Regions from separate parts of the Streptomyces sp. GSL17-111 genome, predicted to be linked through region 2. Evidence: riboswitches for the same ligand, from Rfam matches in the RefSeq annotation. Region 2 holds a riboswitch; each other region holds the start of a gene.
The links. Region 2 has a riboswitch for cobalamin ahead of V6D49_RS03760 (GHMP family kinase ATP-binding protein). Riboswitches for the same ligand answer to the same signal wherever they lie in the genome.

Region 1: another riboswitch for cobalamin. It lies ahead of V6D49_RS20540 (prenyltransferase/squalene oxidase repeat-containing protein); the one in region 2 lies ahead of V6D49_RS03760 (GHMP family kinase ATP-binding protein).
Region 3: another riboswitch for cobalamin. It lies ahead of V6D49_RS07245 (ribonucleoside-diphosphate reductase subunit alpha); the one in region 2 lies ahead of V6D49_RS03760 (GHMP family kinase ATP-binding protein).
Region 4: another riboswitch for cobalamin. It lies ahead of V6D49_RS23060 (cobalamin biosynthesis protein); the one in region 2 lies ahead of V6D49_RS03760 (GHMP family kinase ATP-binding protein).

Annotation. Positions count from the first base shown of each region.
Region 1 is NZ_JBAJNS010000001.1:4,597,819-4,601,324, forward strand. It holds gene V6D49_RS20530 (CbiQ family ECF transporter T component) at 1-355, opposite strand, end outside; gene V6D49_RS20535 (SCO2322 family protein) at 352-1,059, opposite strand; gene V6D49_RS20540 (prenyltransferase/squalene oxidase repeat-containing protein) at 1,059-2,414, opposite strand; cobalamin riboswitch at 2,562-2,727, opposite strand; gene lanKC (class III lanthionine synthetase LanKC) at 2,959-3,506, shown strand, end outside.
Region 2 is NZ_JBAJNS010000001.1:904,381-907,886, reverse strand. It holds gene V6D49_RS03770 (ATP-grasp domain-containing protein) at 1-260, opposite strand, end outside; gene V6D49_RS03765 (cysteine synthase family protein) at 257-1,279, opposite strand; gene V6D49_RS03760 (GHMP family kinase ATP-binding protein) at 1,276-2,130, opposite strand; cobalamin riboswitch at 2,308-2,452, opposite strand; gene V6D49_RS03755 (ferric reductase-like transmembrane domain-containing protein) at 2,784-3,506, shown strand, end outside.
Region 3 is NZ_JBAJNS010000001.1:1,717,517-1,721,022, reverse strand. It holds gene V6D49_RS07245 (ribonucleoside-diphosphate reductase subunit alpha) at 1-1,932, opposite strand, end outside; cobalamin riboswitch at 2,055-2,213, opposite strand; gene V6D49_RS07240 (GNAT family N-acetyltransferase) at 2,268-2,789, opposite strand; gene V6D49_RS07235 (YbdD/YjiX family protein) at 2,933-3,133, opposite strand; gene V6D49_RS07230 (carbon starvation CstA family protein) at 3,136-3,506, opposite strand, start outside.
Region 4 is NZ_JBAJNS010000001.1:5,187,704-5,191,209, reverse strand. It holds gene V6D49_RS23075 (class II aldolase/adducin family protein) at 1-285, opposite strand, end outside; gene V6D49_RS23070 (inorganic phosphate transporter) at 612-1,889, shown strand; gene V6D49_RS23065 (hypothetical protein) at 1,963-2,175, shown strand; cobalamin riboswitch at 2,357-2,479, shown strand; gene V6D49_RS23060 (cobalamin biosynthesis protein) at 2,610-3,506, shown strand, end outside.

The sequences.
Region 1 (3,506 bases), 3.7 Mb from region 2:
AGTCGGGCAGCGGGACCTCGGGCAGCGTGAACAGCACCCGGGTGCCGCCCACCGGCGAGCCCAGCAGCACGGCGAACAGCAGCCGCATGGCCAGCACGGCCAGCCCCAGCAGCAGGAAGACCCCGTAGGAGCGGGCCCACGGGGCGTCGGTGCGCCGGGACGTCACGACGTACCCGGCCACCACCACCAGCAACGCCAGGAGCAGGGGGTTCGTGGTGCGGGAGGCCGCCGCCGCCAGCCCCAGCGCCCACAGCCACCAGGCGCCCGCGTGCAGGGCGTTGGTGCGGTTCGCCAGCGGGGCGCGCAGTGCGGCCAGCGGCGCGGGGCGGGGCACCGTGAGCGGGCCGGGGGTCATGACCGCCGACGCCGCCGGGCCTGCCAGGCCGCCGCACCGCCGAGGAGGAGGACGGCCCCGCCCCCGTACACCAGCCCGAACGGGACGCCGTCCTCCCCGGCCGGACCGGACGGCTCGTCCCCGGCGCCGTCGGCGGCGTCGGCCCCGTCCGTGCCGTCCGCCCCGGCACGCGGCGCCGAGGCGTCGACCTCGGGGCCGCACTCCGTGGCCGGGTACCCCGCCACGGCGCACAGCAGCGCCGACGCGTCGTAGCGCAGGGGCGGCGCGGTGGCGGCGAGGGCGTCGCCCACCGAGGCGTCCGGCGCGACGGCGGCGCAGACCTCCCACGGCTCGGGCGGCGTCTCGCCCTCGGGCGCGTCCGCCGGGGTGCCGGGGTCGATCACGAGCGCCACCCGCTTGCGCCCCTCGCGCGGCGGGGTGTCGGCGCAGACGGCCTCGAAGCCGTCGCGCTGGCGTGGCCGCGCGGCGTTCTCGGAGTTCTCGGTCACCGCGAACCGGAGCCCCACCACCGCGCCGTCGGCCGGACGCAGGGTGGCCGGGCCCTGGGTGGCGTAGGCCCAGTCGGACCGGTCGTCCTCGCGCGTCCAGAACGACCAGTACCGGTAGCCCTCCGCGTGCGCGGGGGTGGCGCCGAGCAGGAGCAGCAGGACGCCACCGAGCACGCCCGCGAGCGCGGCGGCGGCCGAGGCGCGGACGCGGCCCATCAGCGCGCGTCCCCGCCCGACGAGCCGTCCGACGAGCCGTCCGAGGGGCCGTCCGACGAGCCGTCCGGCCCGTTCGCGGAGCGGTCGGCCGAGCCGTTCGTGCCCGTGCCGCGCTTGCGCAGACTCACCAGCAGGCCGATGCCGACGCCCGCGACGAAGATCGAGCCGACGACCCACCACACGGCCGCGCCGTTCCCCTCCTCGCCGTCCGCGCCGTCGCGATTCTCGGACGCCAACCCCTTGGGCTCCTTCGAGGGCTGCGGCTCCGGCCCGGTGGCGCTCAGCCGGGCGAGCAGGTCCGAGCCGCCGAACGCCTCCGGGTCGCCGCCCGTGGCCCGGACCGCCAGCACCAGCTGACCGAGGCCCGCCGGGCTCTCGTTCAGGCCCTGCCACTGGCCGTGGTGGTCCGCCAGCCAGTTCAGCGGCTCCCGCGCGGCGTCCTCGTGACCGCCCGCCGCCAGGGCGATGACGGCCAGCGCGGTCCCGCTGTGGTCGGGCTGCGGTTCGGCGCCCGGCATGGCGAACTCCAGGTAGCCGCCGTTGCGCTCCAGTTCGGCGCTGAGGTAGGCGGCGGCGGCCTGCGCGGACCGCTCGGCCGGGAACCGGCCGTCCTCGTCGCACTCCGGGAGCGTCGGCGTCCCGGCGTCCTGACCGGCGGCCTCGGCCGCCAGGCCCAGGCCCTGCGCCCCGAGCGCGGCGGACGCCGTGGCCAGGCCGTTCGGCTTCAGGTCGCCGTTCTCCTCGGGGACGTGGGCGAAGGCGCCGGCCTGCCCGTCCGGCGCGTCGCAGCCGAGCTGGAAGGCGCTCAGCGCGGCGGCGGGGGAGTCCTCGCCCGAGCCGTCGCGGCCCGCCGCGTTCAGCGCGCCCGCGACGACGGCCGTGGAGTTGGCGTCGGACGCCGGGTCGCCCGCGTAGTACGCCCAGCCGCCGTCCTCGTTGCGCACCGACTCCAGCCACGCCACCGCGTCCCCGACCGCGCCCGCGTCCGCTCCGCGCAGCGCCGCCAGGGCCTGCACGGCCATGGCCGTCGCGTTGGTGTCGCGCGGTGTCTCCGCGTCGCAGGGCGCCTGCGGGTCCGCGCGGTAGGAGGTGAAGGAACCGTCGTCGCACTGCTGGTCCGTCAGCCACTCCACGGCCGACTCGGCCGGGGTGACGCCGAGCGCGTCCTGCGCGAGCAGCGCCGTCGACTGCCGCCACACCGCGTCGTACTGCGGGTCCCCGGCGCCGTACAACCCGGCCGGGAGCGTCACCTCGGCGGACGGGGACGGGGAGGCGTCGGCCAGGGCGGCGGGGGCCGCCGACGCGCTCAGGACGGTGGCGGCGGCCAGGGCCGTGGCGCAGCGGCGCAGGAGCATCAGGTGCCTTTCGGTGGCGGTCGCGCACACCGGCACCACGGGCGGGCCACGCTGGGCGCGCGGCTCTCCGGGCTCGGCATCCGCAGACCTCGACGGTGCCGGCGGCGCGCTGCGAACGCTCCGCCGGGAGCCATGGACCCTCCCGGGGGAGGGGTACGCCGTGGTGCGGGTCTTCCGGCTCGCGGCCCGCCGGAGCCGCTCCTTCCGGTGCGGTCCTGCGGTGCCGTTCACGGTTGCGGGTCAGCGCCGGATTCCCACCGGCTTCCCCCGACCAGGGCGCGTACTGCACCGGACACTCTAACGGCGCAACGGGCCCGGGCCGCGGTGCCGCCGGTCACACCCGCTCAGCAGGTGGGACACGCAGCGTTCTTCTTGGTGCCGCACGGTGACTGGTCCACCGGGGCCCAACAGCCCATGCGTTTGTCATACCGGTCTCATGACAGCCGTGACTGTTCGGTCACGCACCGGCATGGAAACGTCTGTGCCGAGCCGGAACGAGGGGCCGACCCCCCCCCGTGCACCGACCCGGAACCGAAGGGGGACGATGGACAGCCGGTACGAGGCCTACTGCTTGGCCGACCCGCACTTCTACGAGACCCCCGACCGTCTCTCCACCGCGGCGGGTGGCCGGGACGCGACGCTCGCCGCCGCCCGCCGCCCGGTCCCCGAGGGCTGGCTGTCCGCCCGCAGCGGCGACTGGCTGGAACTGCGCCCGGAACAGGGTGAGTTCCCCGCGCAGGGGTGGAAGGTGCACGTCTCGGCCACGCTGGGGAACGCCGGCACCGTCGTCGAACGCGTCTGGGACTACTGCGTCCCGCGCGGCGTCGCCTTCAAGTTCGTCCCCGACCTGCACCTGCTGCACCTGCGCAACGCCAAGTACGCCGATCGCGGCCACAGCGGCAAGGCGGTGACCGTCTACCCGGTGGACGAGGAGCAGCTGCGGACCGTGCTCACCGAGCTGGACGCGGAGCTCTCCGGGGAGCCGGGCCCCTACATCCTCACCGACCTGCGCTGGCACGAGGGCCCCCTCTACGTGCGGTACGGCGCGTTCGCCCCACGGCACTGCCTGGACGAGCACGGGACGCTGGTCCC
Region 2 (3,506 bases):
GCCCCGGTGAGCGTCCAGGTGTCCGTGGAGCTGATCAGGCCGCGCAGCCCGGGGGTGTCCTGGAGGTGGCCGGTGAGCCGCTCCACGTCGAAGGTGTCGGTCTCGACGACGTCGAGGGAGCCGGGGGGCAGGCGGTCCAGTTCGTAGGCGTAGAAGGACGGGTCGCGCGTCAGCAGGAGCAGCCGCTCGCCGAGCGCCCCGGCGGCGTCCACCAGGCGGCCGAGGCCGAACGTCAGGGACTCCAGGCAGGCCACGGTCATGCGGCGGGCTCCTTCCAGCGATCCGGGCAGGCGGCGCGCTTCCACGTCGTGCGGGACCAGGGCATGGTCATGTCCTCCGGTCCGCCCACCTCGACGGGCTTGAGGGCCGTCGGGTCCAGGGCCTCCGCGTGCCGCGCGAACACGCGCTCGACGTAGCGGTGGCCGGTGTCGGCGCCGACCACCAGGTGCAGCCGGTCGGGGTGGCGGCGTGCCTCGTACGTCGCGGCCAGGAACGCGGCGCCGGTGGAGAGCCCGGCGAACACCGCGTGGTCGCGCAGCAGGGCGATCGCACCGGCCATCGCGTGGGTGAAGTCCAGCCAGTGCACGGTGTCGTAGAGGTGGTGGCGGACGTTGTCGAAGACGATCGACGACCCGATGCCCGCGATGATCGCCTCGGGATCGTGGTGCTTCTGGCTGCCGAACGTGATGCTGCCGAAGGGCTGGACGCCGACGAGGCGCACCGAGGGGTCCCTGCTCCGCAGCCGTTCGACGAGGCCGCCGGTGGAGGCGCCCGACCCGACACCGCCGACGACGGTCAGCGCGGCACCGGGCACCGTCGCCGCGATCCGGTCGGCCACGTCGCGGTAGCCGAGGTAGTGGATGTCGTCGTGGTACTGGCGCATCCAGTGGTGGCCGGGACGCTCGGCGAGGATCTCCCGGACGCGCCGCACCCGTAACTCCTGATCGAGTTTCAGGTTCTCTGACGGCTCGACCTGTTCCACGGTGGCGCCGAGGACCTCCAGCTGCGCGAGCGTGGTGGCGTCCACGGTGGTGGAGGCGACGATGTGGCACCGCATCCCGTACCGGTGGCACGCGAGGGCGAGCGCGTGGGCGTAGATGCCGCTGGAGCTGTCGATGAGGGTCTGTCCGGGGCGGACCGTGCCCCGGTCGAGCAGGTGGCGGACGGCCGCCAGCGCGGAGTAGATCTTCATGGACTCGAACCGCAGCAGGACCGTGCCGTCGGTGAGCCGGACCAGGTCGGGAACCTTCAGGGCGTCGGTGATGTGGGGGTGGATCACCCGTAGCCTCCTTGGGCGAATGAGCACTGATGGCCGAGCGAGCGGACGTACGCGGACAGATCGGCCCGGGTCGCGGAATCCGGGCGGTGGGTGAACAGGTAGCCGATCAGGCAGCCCGTGTGGGCGACGAAGACTCCCTCGGCGCCGAACTCGTCGCGGTGGGCGAGCAGGCCGTCGTACGTCGTCTTGGGCAGTACCTCCTGGGAGAGGGCCGCGCTGGCCGACGCGGCCCGGGCCACGGCGGCGGGGTCGGCCGAGTCGAAACCCTTGAGGAGGTCGGCCAGGCACCGCTCGTACTCCTCGCCCCGCCGCCGGTAGTGGTCCAACAGGCGCGGTGTCACGGCGGCCGTGTCCACGGTGCCGGGCTCGGTGACGAAGGCGGTGTGGAACCCAATGCCCGTGCCCAGCCGCCGCACCACCCGGTGCCGACCGCTCAGGTGCAGGGCGAACTCGTCGAGGAAGACGCTGTCGGAGCGCTCGATCGCCGCCAGGACGCCGAGGATCACGTCCGCGTCGTACTCCAGCGAGAACAACCGGAAAAGGCAGCGCAGGGTCGCCACGATGTCGGCCGTGGAACTGGCCATGCCCACGCCCACCGGCAGATCCGAGTGCCGACTCCACTCGCCCGGCGGCAGGGTGAGGCCGTAGTGCTGCAGGAAGAGCCGTGCCGCCGTCGCCGACTTCTCCCCGAGGGCCGAAGGACTCGCTTCCGCCGTGGCCGCCCCCGGGGTGAAGTACACCCAACTGTGACGCTCCACGGGGAAGGAGACCACCGCGATCTCCGGTGCGGGTCCGGCCCGCAGCGGGCCCTGGTACAGCTCGCCGAGGGTGCCGTGGCAGACGCCTGACATGGGCACCGCTCTCGGAGGCGCACTCCGGGTGTCACGCACACGTCCTCCTCCGTCCGGGCCGCGAACACGGGGCCGGGGAGGGGACGCGGCACGCCGGAACGTGCGACCGTCCGTACCGCCGACCCAGTCCACGAGGTCACCGTGCACAACCCGCGCGTGCCGCACGGGCGCAGCGGCAGGTCTTCGGACTCGTCGGCACGTCCACCCAGAGGCGGACCCCTACCGGCCGTCCCTTCCCGGACCGACGCGGGCCCAGTGTCGTTGACGGCTTTCGTTCCCACTCACCGCTGCGGGACAGTCCCGGATTCCCACCGGGTTCCCTCTTGCGTCGCTCCCCACGTGCGCCCCGGGAGGACGAACGGGAGGCCCGAACCGGCTGCGCGCCCAGCGTAGGGACCTCCCGTGTGACCCGACAGTGGCGCATCGGCGGTTGGCCGGAAAGAGGGGGTGCGTCACCACGGTGTCCCGGGCGTGAGCGGCCCGGCGCACAGGAAACGGCGCACGTCGTTCCGCTTCCGGTACCGCTGACTGATCGTCCCGGCCACTCTGTCCTGAACACGCCTCTATGACGCTTCGTCACATCGGTCAGACTGGTCGCCCACGAACCAGGCGCACCGTTCTTCCGCGGTGCTCTGAGAAACGGGAGGTCCGCGATGCCGTCCGAGGTGAGACGGGACGAGGTGAGGCCCCAGGAGGCGGGAACCGCCACCCCGGCGGGACGCACGCCCCCTCCCCCCGACCGGGTGGCTCTGCGCGGTGATCTCCGCGCCGCCCTGCCCGACGCCGCCGCTGCGGTGCTCGTGACGGCCGCCGTGTTCGTCTTCCTGTACGTGCGCATGGACTCCGGCACTTCGGACACCGTCGCCGTCATGCCCTTCATGGACGACCCCGGCACCTACTGGATGTACCTGCTCAGCCAGGCGTTCGGCTGGTCCGGGCTCCTGTGGGCCTGGGGCACGGTCATGTTCGGACTCCTGCTCTCCGGCCGCCGGCCGGCCCGCCTGCCGGTCCGCCGGGAGACGCTGGAGCGCTGGCACCGCACGACGAGCCTGACCACGATGGCGCTGATGGCCGCCCACGCGCTGATGTTCGCCGCCGAACTGGTGCGCTACGAGACGTCGCTGGCCTGGGCGGAGCGACTGTGGGCGGGCTTCGCCGACAGCTTCGTGCCCGGATGGTACGACTCCGGGACCGGGCAGATCGCCATTCCGATCGGTCAGGGCGCGCTGTACCTGGCGGTCCCCCTGGGGCTGCTGTTCTACGTACGGCACCGCATCGGGGCGAACACCTGGCGGCGCCTGCACCGGTTCGTGATCGTCGTGTACGTGCTGAGCGTGTGGCACACACTGCTGTACGGGACCAACGTCTGGTACGGG
Region 3 (3,506 bases), 810 kb from region 2:
GTCCGCCACCAGGTAGGCGTTGACCTGGAGGAACTCCCCGCTGAGCGTCTCGCGCTTGAACAGGTTGGACACCTGCGGTTCCGCGCACTCGTAGACGCCCGCGATGGAGGCGATGGTGGCGGTCGGCGCGATCGCCAGCAGCAGGGCGTTGCGCAGGCCCGTGCGGGCGACGCGCTCGCGCAGCGCCCGCCACCGCTCGGGCCAGGCGGGCTCGGCGTCCGGGTAGTGGTCGGGGTGCAGCACGCCGCGCGCGGCGCGGGTGTCCTCCCAGGCCGGCAGGGGGCCGTGCCGCTCGGCCAGTTCGGCGGAGCGCTCGTACGCGGCCAGCATGACGCGTTCGGAGATCCGGGTGGACAGCTCCCGCGCCTCGGGCGAGCCGAAGGGCAGCCGCATCCGGAAGAACACGTCCTGCAGGCCCATCAGGCCGAGTCCGACCGGACGCCAGCGGGCGTTGGACCGGGCCGCCTCGTCGGTGGGGTAGAAGTTGACGTCGACGACGCGGTCCAGGAACGTCACGGCCGTGCGGACGGTGGCGTCCAGCCGCTCCCAGTCCATCCGCCCGTCGGCCGTCAGGTGGGCGGCGAGGTTGACGGAGCCGAGGTTGCACACCGCCGTCTCGCCGTCGTCGGTGACCTCCAGGATCTCCGTGCAGAGGTTGGAGGAGTGGATGACGGAGCCGGGCCGCGCGGTCTGGTTCGCCGTCCGGTTGGCGGCGTCCTTGAACGTCATCCAGCCGTTGCCGGTCTGCGCCAGCGTGCGCATCATCCGGGCGTACAGCTGCCGGGCGGGGACGGTGCGCACCGCCAGCCCGGCGGCCTCGGCCTCGCGGTACGCGGCGTCGAACTCCTCGCCCCACAGGTCGGGCAGGTGCGGCACGTCCACCGGGGAGAACAGGGACCAGTCCTCGTCGGCCTCCACGCGGCGCATGAACGCGTCCGGGATCCAGTGCGCGAGGTTGAGGTTGTGGGTGCGGCGGGCCTCCTCGCCGGTGTTGTCGCGCAGTTCGAGGAACTCCTCGACGTCCGCGTGCCAGGTCTCCAGGTAGACGCAGGCCGCGCCCTTGCGCCGACCGCCCTGGTTGACGGCCGCGACCGAGGAGTCCAGCGTGCGCAGGAAGGGCACGATGCCGCCCGAGTGCCCGTTGGTGCCCCGGATCAGCGACCCCCGTGCGCGCACCCGCGTGTACGACAGCCCGATCCCGCCGGCGTGCTTCGAGAGGCGTGCGACCTGGTGGTAGCGCTCGTAGATCGAGTCCAGCTCGTCCCGGGGCGAGTCCAGCAGGTAGCAGGACGACATCTGCGGGTGCCGCGTGCCGGAGTTGAAGAGGGTGGGGGAGGAGGGCAGGTAGGCCAGGGAGCTCATCAGCCGGTACAGCTCCGCGACCTCGGAGAGCGCTTCCCCGCCGTCGGCCGGGGCCAGCCCGCACGCGATCCGCAGCAGGAAGTGCTGCGGCGTCTCGACGACGCGGCGGCTGACCGGGTGGCGCAGCAGGTAGCGGGAGTGGACCGTCCGCAGCCCGAAGTACTCGAACCGGTCGTCGGCGCCCTCGGCCACGGCCCGATCCACCAGGGCGTCGAGCGCGTCGGCGTGTGCGCGGACGAAGCCGGCCGTGGCGTCCGCGAGGAGCCCGGCGGAGTGCCCGGCGGCCACGGACGTCGAGAAGGACACCGCGCCCTCCTCGGCCGCCTCCCGGCGGATGGCCAGGGTCAGCAGCCGGGCGGCGAGCCGGGAGTGCTGCGGCTCCTCACCGATGAGGCCGGCGGCCGCCTCGACGGCCAGCGCGTGCAGTTCGCCCGTCCCTGCGGCGCGACGGGCGCCCCGCAGCGCCGCCTCGGCGACCGCGGCAGGCGAGAGCGCGGGCAGGTCGGCCGTCAGCTCCGTCAGCGTGCGCGACAACTCCGCCGACGCGGGTTCCGCGGATGCGATGGTCACGGGGTGTGCTCTCCCTCGCTGTGCGGGGCCGCGCGGGAGGCGGGCAGGCGCACACGGACCGGCCGCCACTACGGGCGGAACACACCGCGGAACGTCCCCCGGCCCATTCCACGAGGCCCGGACGAATCGTTGCGCCGTCGGCAGGTACTCGGGCTCGCGCGGCACCCTGCGGCACCGTGCACACCGTTGCGGGACAGCTCCGGACTCCCACCGGATTCCCCTGCTAAGACAGCGGGTCGAGCATACATGTAGGGGCGACAACTCCCGGCACCCCTACATGTTGTGTCCCACGGTGTCGCGCACCGAAGGGGGCGGGGGAGGGGAGCGTCAGCGCCTCACGCCGCCAGCTCCCGCGCGAACGTCCACAGGGGACCGAAGCCGGGCAGCGGCTCCCAGTCCCGCTCGGGGGTGCGGACGAAGCCGAGGCGCCGGTAGAGCCGGTGCGCGGGCTCCATGCCCGCCTGGCTGGAGAGCACCAGCCGTGCGAGCCCCCGCTCCCGTGCCCGCTCCACGCAGGCGCGGACGAGCGCCTCCCCGGCGCCGCGCCCCCGGCCCTCGCGACGCACCGCGAGCATCCGGAACTCGCCCTCGCCGGTCCCGGCCAGATCGGCGTACGGGCCGCCCTCGCCGACGAAGGCGACGGCGCCCAGCACCTCGCCGTTCCGCTCGTCGGCGGCGACCAGCACCTCGGCGTGGAGGGAGCGACGCCGGACGTCCCGCAGCTCCGCCAGGTACGGGTCCTCCTCGCCGAAGTCCAGCAGGCCGTCGCCGAGGTAGGCCTCGGCGGTCAGCTCCCCGATCGCGTCCAGTTCCTCCGGGCGCGCGGGGCGCACGGTGAGATCCGTGGTGACGTCCATGGGGCCAGTCTCCTGCACGGCTCGGACATCGTGCGGGTCTTTTCGAACACGGTCATCGGCACGGGGTCGGGCGGTGCGGGACGGTGCGGGCGCCGGTGGGCCGCCGCCATGGGGGGAACGGCGGCCCACCGGCGGGCCGGGGGTCAGCAGCAGCGGAAGCCCTCGCGGGGGTCGGCCTCGCGGGCGTCCGTGCGGCGGCGTTCGAAGGCGCGGCGGCTGAGCACCGGGGCGTCCGGGTCGTGGGCGCGCGCGTGGGCGACGTAGCGGTCGTAGGCGGCCTCCCCCGTCGCCTCACGCCAGTACCACCGGGTGCGGGCGGCCAGCGCCCGCACCCGTGCCGACAGGCTCACGAGCGCGTTCCCACCGGCCGCTCCGTCCCCGGGCCGCCGCCGTCCCCGGCGGCCGCTGCCGCCGCCATCTCCGCCTTCTCCTCCTTGGTGGCGAAGAGCCCGGCCGGGGCCACCACGGTGGAGCGCTGGTAGGGGGCTTCGTGCAGCTTCACCGTCTCCGGCGCGTGGACCGCCTTCCAGCAGACGCGGCCCGCGTCGACGATGACGACGATGATCAGGAGGGCGAAGAGTGCGCACAGGACGCCGTCGACCGTCGAGTTGGTGACGATGGTGTGCATCTCGTCCATGTCCTTGGCCGGGGCGATCACCTCACCGTTGTCGATGCCCTCCTGGTAGATGCTCCGCTGGGTGAAGAAGCCGACCCGGG
Region 4 (3,506 bases), 4.3 Mb from region 2:
CAGGTGCAGCGGCAGTTCGCTGGTGGGCGTGCGGTGCCCGGCGGCCGGGCTGCCGTCGAGGTGGACGGCGCAGAGGTCGGCGGGCGTGAGGCGGTCGTAGGGCATCCCGCTGGGCGTGACGAGGACGACGTCCCCGACACGGGCGGAGACGTTGCCGGAGGTGCCGACGACCAGCCCGGAGTCGGCGGTGCGGCGTGCGGTGGCGACGACGTCGCGCCACAGGGCCTGCCAGCGCGGCGGCGCGTCCTCGGCGGGTACGGGACCATGGGGGGACGGCGGGGGCATCGGGTACTCCTCGGCAGGCGTCGGCGGGCGCGGGCAAGGTCTCGGAACGGTCACGGCGGTCGGGGCCCACACCACGGCGACGGGCAGCGGACCCGGCCCGCGACACTCCCACCTCCGCGCTGCGGCACAGGCGTTGACCTGCCGTGTGACGGGAGTCTCCCCCGAGCGTTCACGACGGCGGAACCCCCTGTTCACGCGGCGGACGGACGACCCGCCCAGCACCCGCCGAGGCGCGACACCCCGAAGCCCGCCCCAGTTCACCTTCCGTTCACTCGGCGTCCTTACGTTCACCGAGCAACCTGACCGCCAAACTGATTGCCGGGTGAATGGAACACTTCACGCTGCTGATCGGGATCGTGATCGTCACGGCCCTGGTGTTCGACTTTACGAACGGCTTCCACGACACAGCCAACGCGATGGCCACCACCATCTCCACCGGGGCCATGAAGCCCAAGGCGGCGGTGACCATGTCGGCGATCCTCAATCTCGTCGGAGCGTTTCTCTCCATCGAGGTCGCCACCACCATCTCGAAGGGCATCATCGACGAGACGGCCGGCATCCAGCCCGAAGTGATCTTCGCGGGCCTGGTCGGCGCCATCCTGTGGAACCTGCTCACCTGGCTGGGCGGCATCCCCTCCAGTTCCTCCATGGCACTCATCGGCGGTCTGATCGGTGCGACGGTCGCGTCCGTCGGGATCGGCGCGGTCGACGGTGACGCCGTCCTGAGCAAGATCCTCATCCCCGCGTTCATCGCCCCGGTCGTCGCCGGCCTCGCCGCCTTCCTGGCGACCAGGCTGACCTACCGGGCGGCGCGCAACGCGGACCCGGAGAAGACCTCGCGCGGCTACCGCACCGGCCAGATCACCTCGGCCGCCCTCGTCTCGCTGGCACACGGCACGAACGACGCGCAGAAGACCATGGGCGTCATGACGCTCGCCCTGATCTCCGGCGGCGTCATCGCCGGGGACGCCGACCCGCCGCTGTGGGTCATCGCCTCGGCCGGTATCGCGATCGCCCTCGGCACCTACCTGGGCGGCTGGCGCATCATCCGCACCATGGGCCGCGGCCTCACCGACATCCACCCGCCGCAGGGCTTCGCCGCGCAGACGAGCTCGGCCGTCACCATCCTGGCCTCCTCGCACCTCGGCTTCTCCCTGTCCACCACGCAGGTCTGCTCCGGTTCGGTGATGGGCTCGGGCTACGGCCGCAAGGGCGGCGTGGTGCGCTGGAACACGGCGTACCGCATGTTCGCGGCCTGGGGCCTGACGATCCCGGCGGCCGGTCTGGTCGCCGCGCTGGCGGCGCTGCTGGCCGTCCAGGGCGACTGGGGCGTCACCGTGGTGGCCGTCCTCTTCGTGGCCGCCTCCGGCGCGATCTGGGCCGCCTCCCGCCGCGCCGTCGTCGACCACACCAACGTCAACGACGACGAGCCCGGCCCGTCCGCCGAGCCGGCCGGCCAGGGCGCGGGCGACGCCGGGGACTCCGGCGTGATGTCCGCCGCCGTCCAGGCCGTCAGCCCGCCGCCGGTCGGCGCGCAGCGCGGCGACTCCCAGCCGGACGACGACCCGAACGCGGCCGAGCGCCGCACCCCGAGCGCCGTCTGACGGCGCACCCCCAGCGCCGTCTCACGGCGACGGAACTGGCTCCCCGCACCACGACCCCCCAAGGACAAGCCTGATGGACATCGACTGGGCAGCACTCGGCCAGGTCTTCGGCGTCAGCCTGGTGGCGACGGTCGCCCTCGTGGGCGTCTTCACCCTCGGCATCGTCGGCGGCTCGGCGCGCAAGGCGGACGGCAGCACCGGTGCGCTGGCCCGCGTGGGCTCCTACGCCGCCTACGCGGTCTGCGCCGGCGCCGTGGCGCTGGGCATCTACACCATCGCGGCGTAGCCGCCGACAGCCCGCACACGTCGGGCCCTCGCGAGCGCGCACGCAGCACGGCGGAGGGGCACGGATCAGGTCCGTGCCCCTCCGCCGTGTGTCTGCTCACACTCTCCCGACGCAGGTCAGCGCCGAGTTGACGCCTTCTGCGGGCCGTGGTGGACTTCGCGTTGCCAAACGGCGGCAGGGGAGGAAGCCGGTGCGAATCCGGCGCGGTCCCGCCACTGTCACCGGGGAGCACTCCCCCACCCGAGGTCACGGCCGCGCGCGGTTGGAAGGCCGGGGGACGTGTCGATCCGGGAGCCAGGAGACTCTCGTCGCCGGACACGTCGAGCCAGGGCGCGGACCCTGAGTGAGGACACATCGCATGCCCGGCACCGCCATGCCTCCAGACCGCTGCGCCCCGCCCACCGAGCAGGTGCCGACGGCGAGCTGACGACGCCATGGGCCGCACCTCTGCCGGGGTCCTCCTCGGCTTCCTCGGCGACGCCCTCCTCGCCGATCCGCGCCGCGCGCACCCCGTGGCCGCCTTCGGGCGCGCGGCGGGACGCGCCGAACGCCTGCTGTGGCGCGACCACCGCGCCGCCGGGGCCGCGCACACCGCCCTGTGCGCCGGGTCTGTCGTCCTCGCCGCCGCCGCACTCTGCCGTGCGCCGGACCGGCTGCCCGCCCGGCACGCGAACCCGGCGGCCGTCGCGCTGAGCGCCGCGGTCACCTGGAGCGTGCTGGGCGGTACCTCGCTCGCCCGGGAGGCGCGGGCCGTCGCCGCCGCGCTGGAGGCCGGTGACGTCGAGGCGGCACGCGCCCGGCTGCCGCACCTGTGCGGCCGCGACCCGCAGGCGCTGGACGCGGACGGCATCGCCCGCGCGGTCGTGGAGTCCGTCGCCGAGAACACCTCCGACGCCGTCGTCGGTGCCCTCGTGTGGGGCGCGCTGGCCGGTGTTCCGGGCCTGGCGGGCTTCCGGGCCGTCAACACGCTGGACGCGATGGTGGGTCACCGCTCGCCCCGCTACCGCCGGTTCGGCTGGGCGGCGGCGCGGCTGGACGATGTCGCCGGGTGGCCCGGCGCGCGGCTGACGGCGGCGCTGGCCGTCGCGCTGGGACCCGACCCCGTCGGGGCGCGGGCGGCCTGGCGGGCCGACGCGCACCGGCATCCCTCCCCCAACGCCGGGCCGGTGGAGGCGGCGTTCGCCGGGGCGCTCGGTGTCCGGCTGGGCGGCACGCTGGCCTACGGCGGCCGGGTCGAGCACCGTCCCGTCCTGGGCGGCGCCTCGGGCCGGGAGGTGACGGTGGCGGACGTGGAGCGGGCCGTGCGGCTCTCCCGCCACGTCGGACTGGCG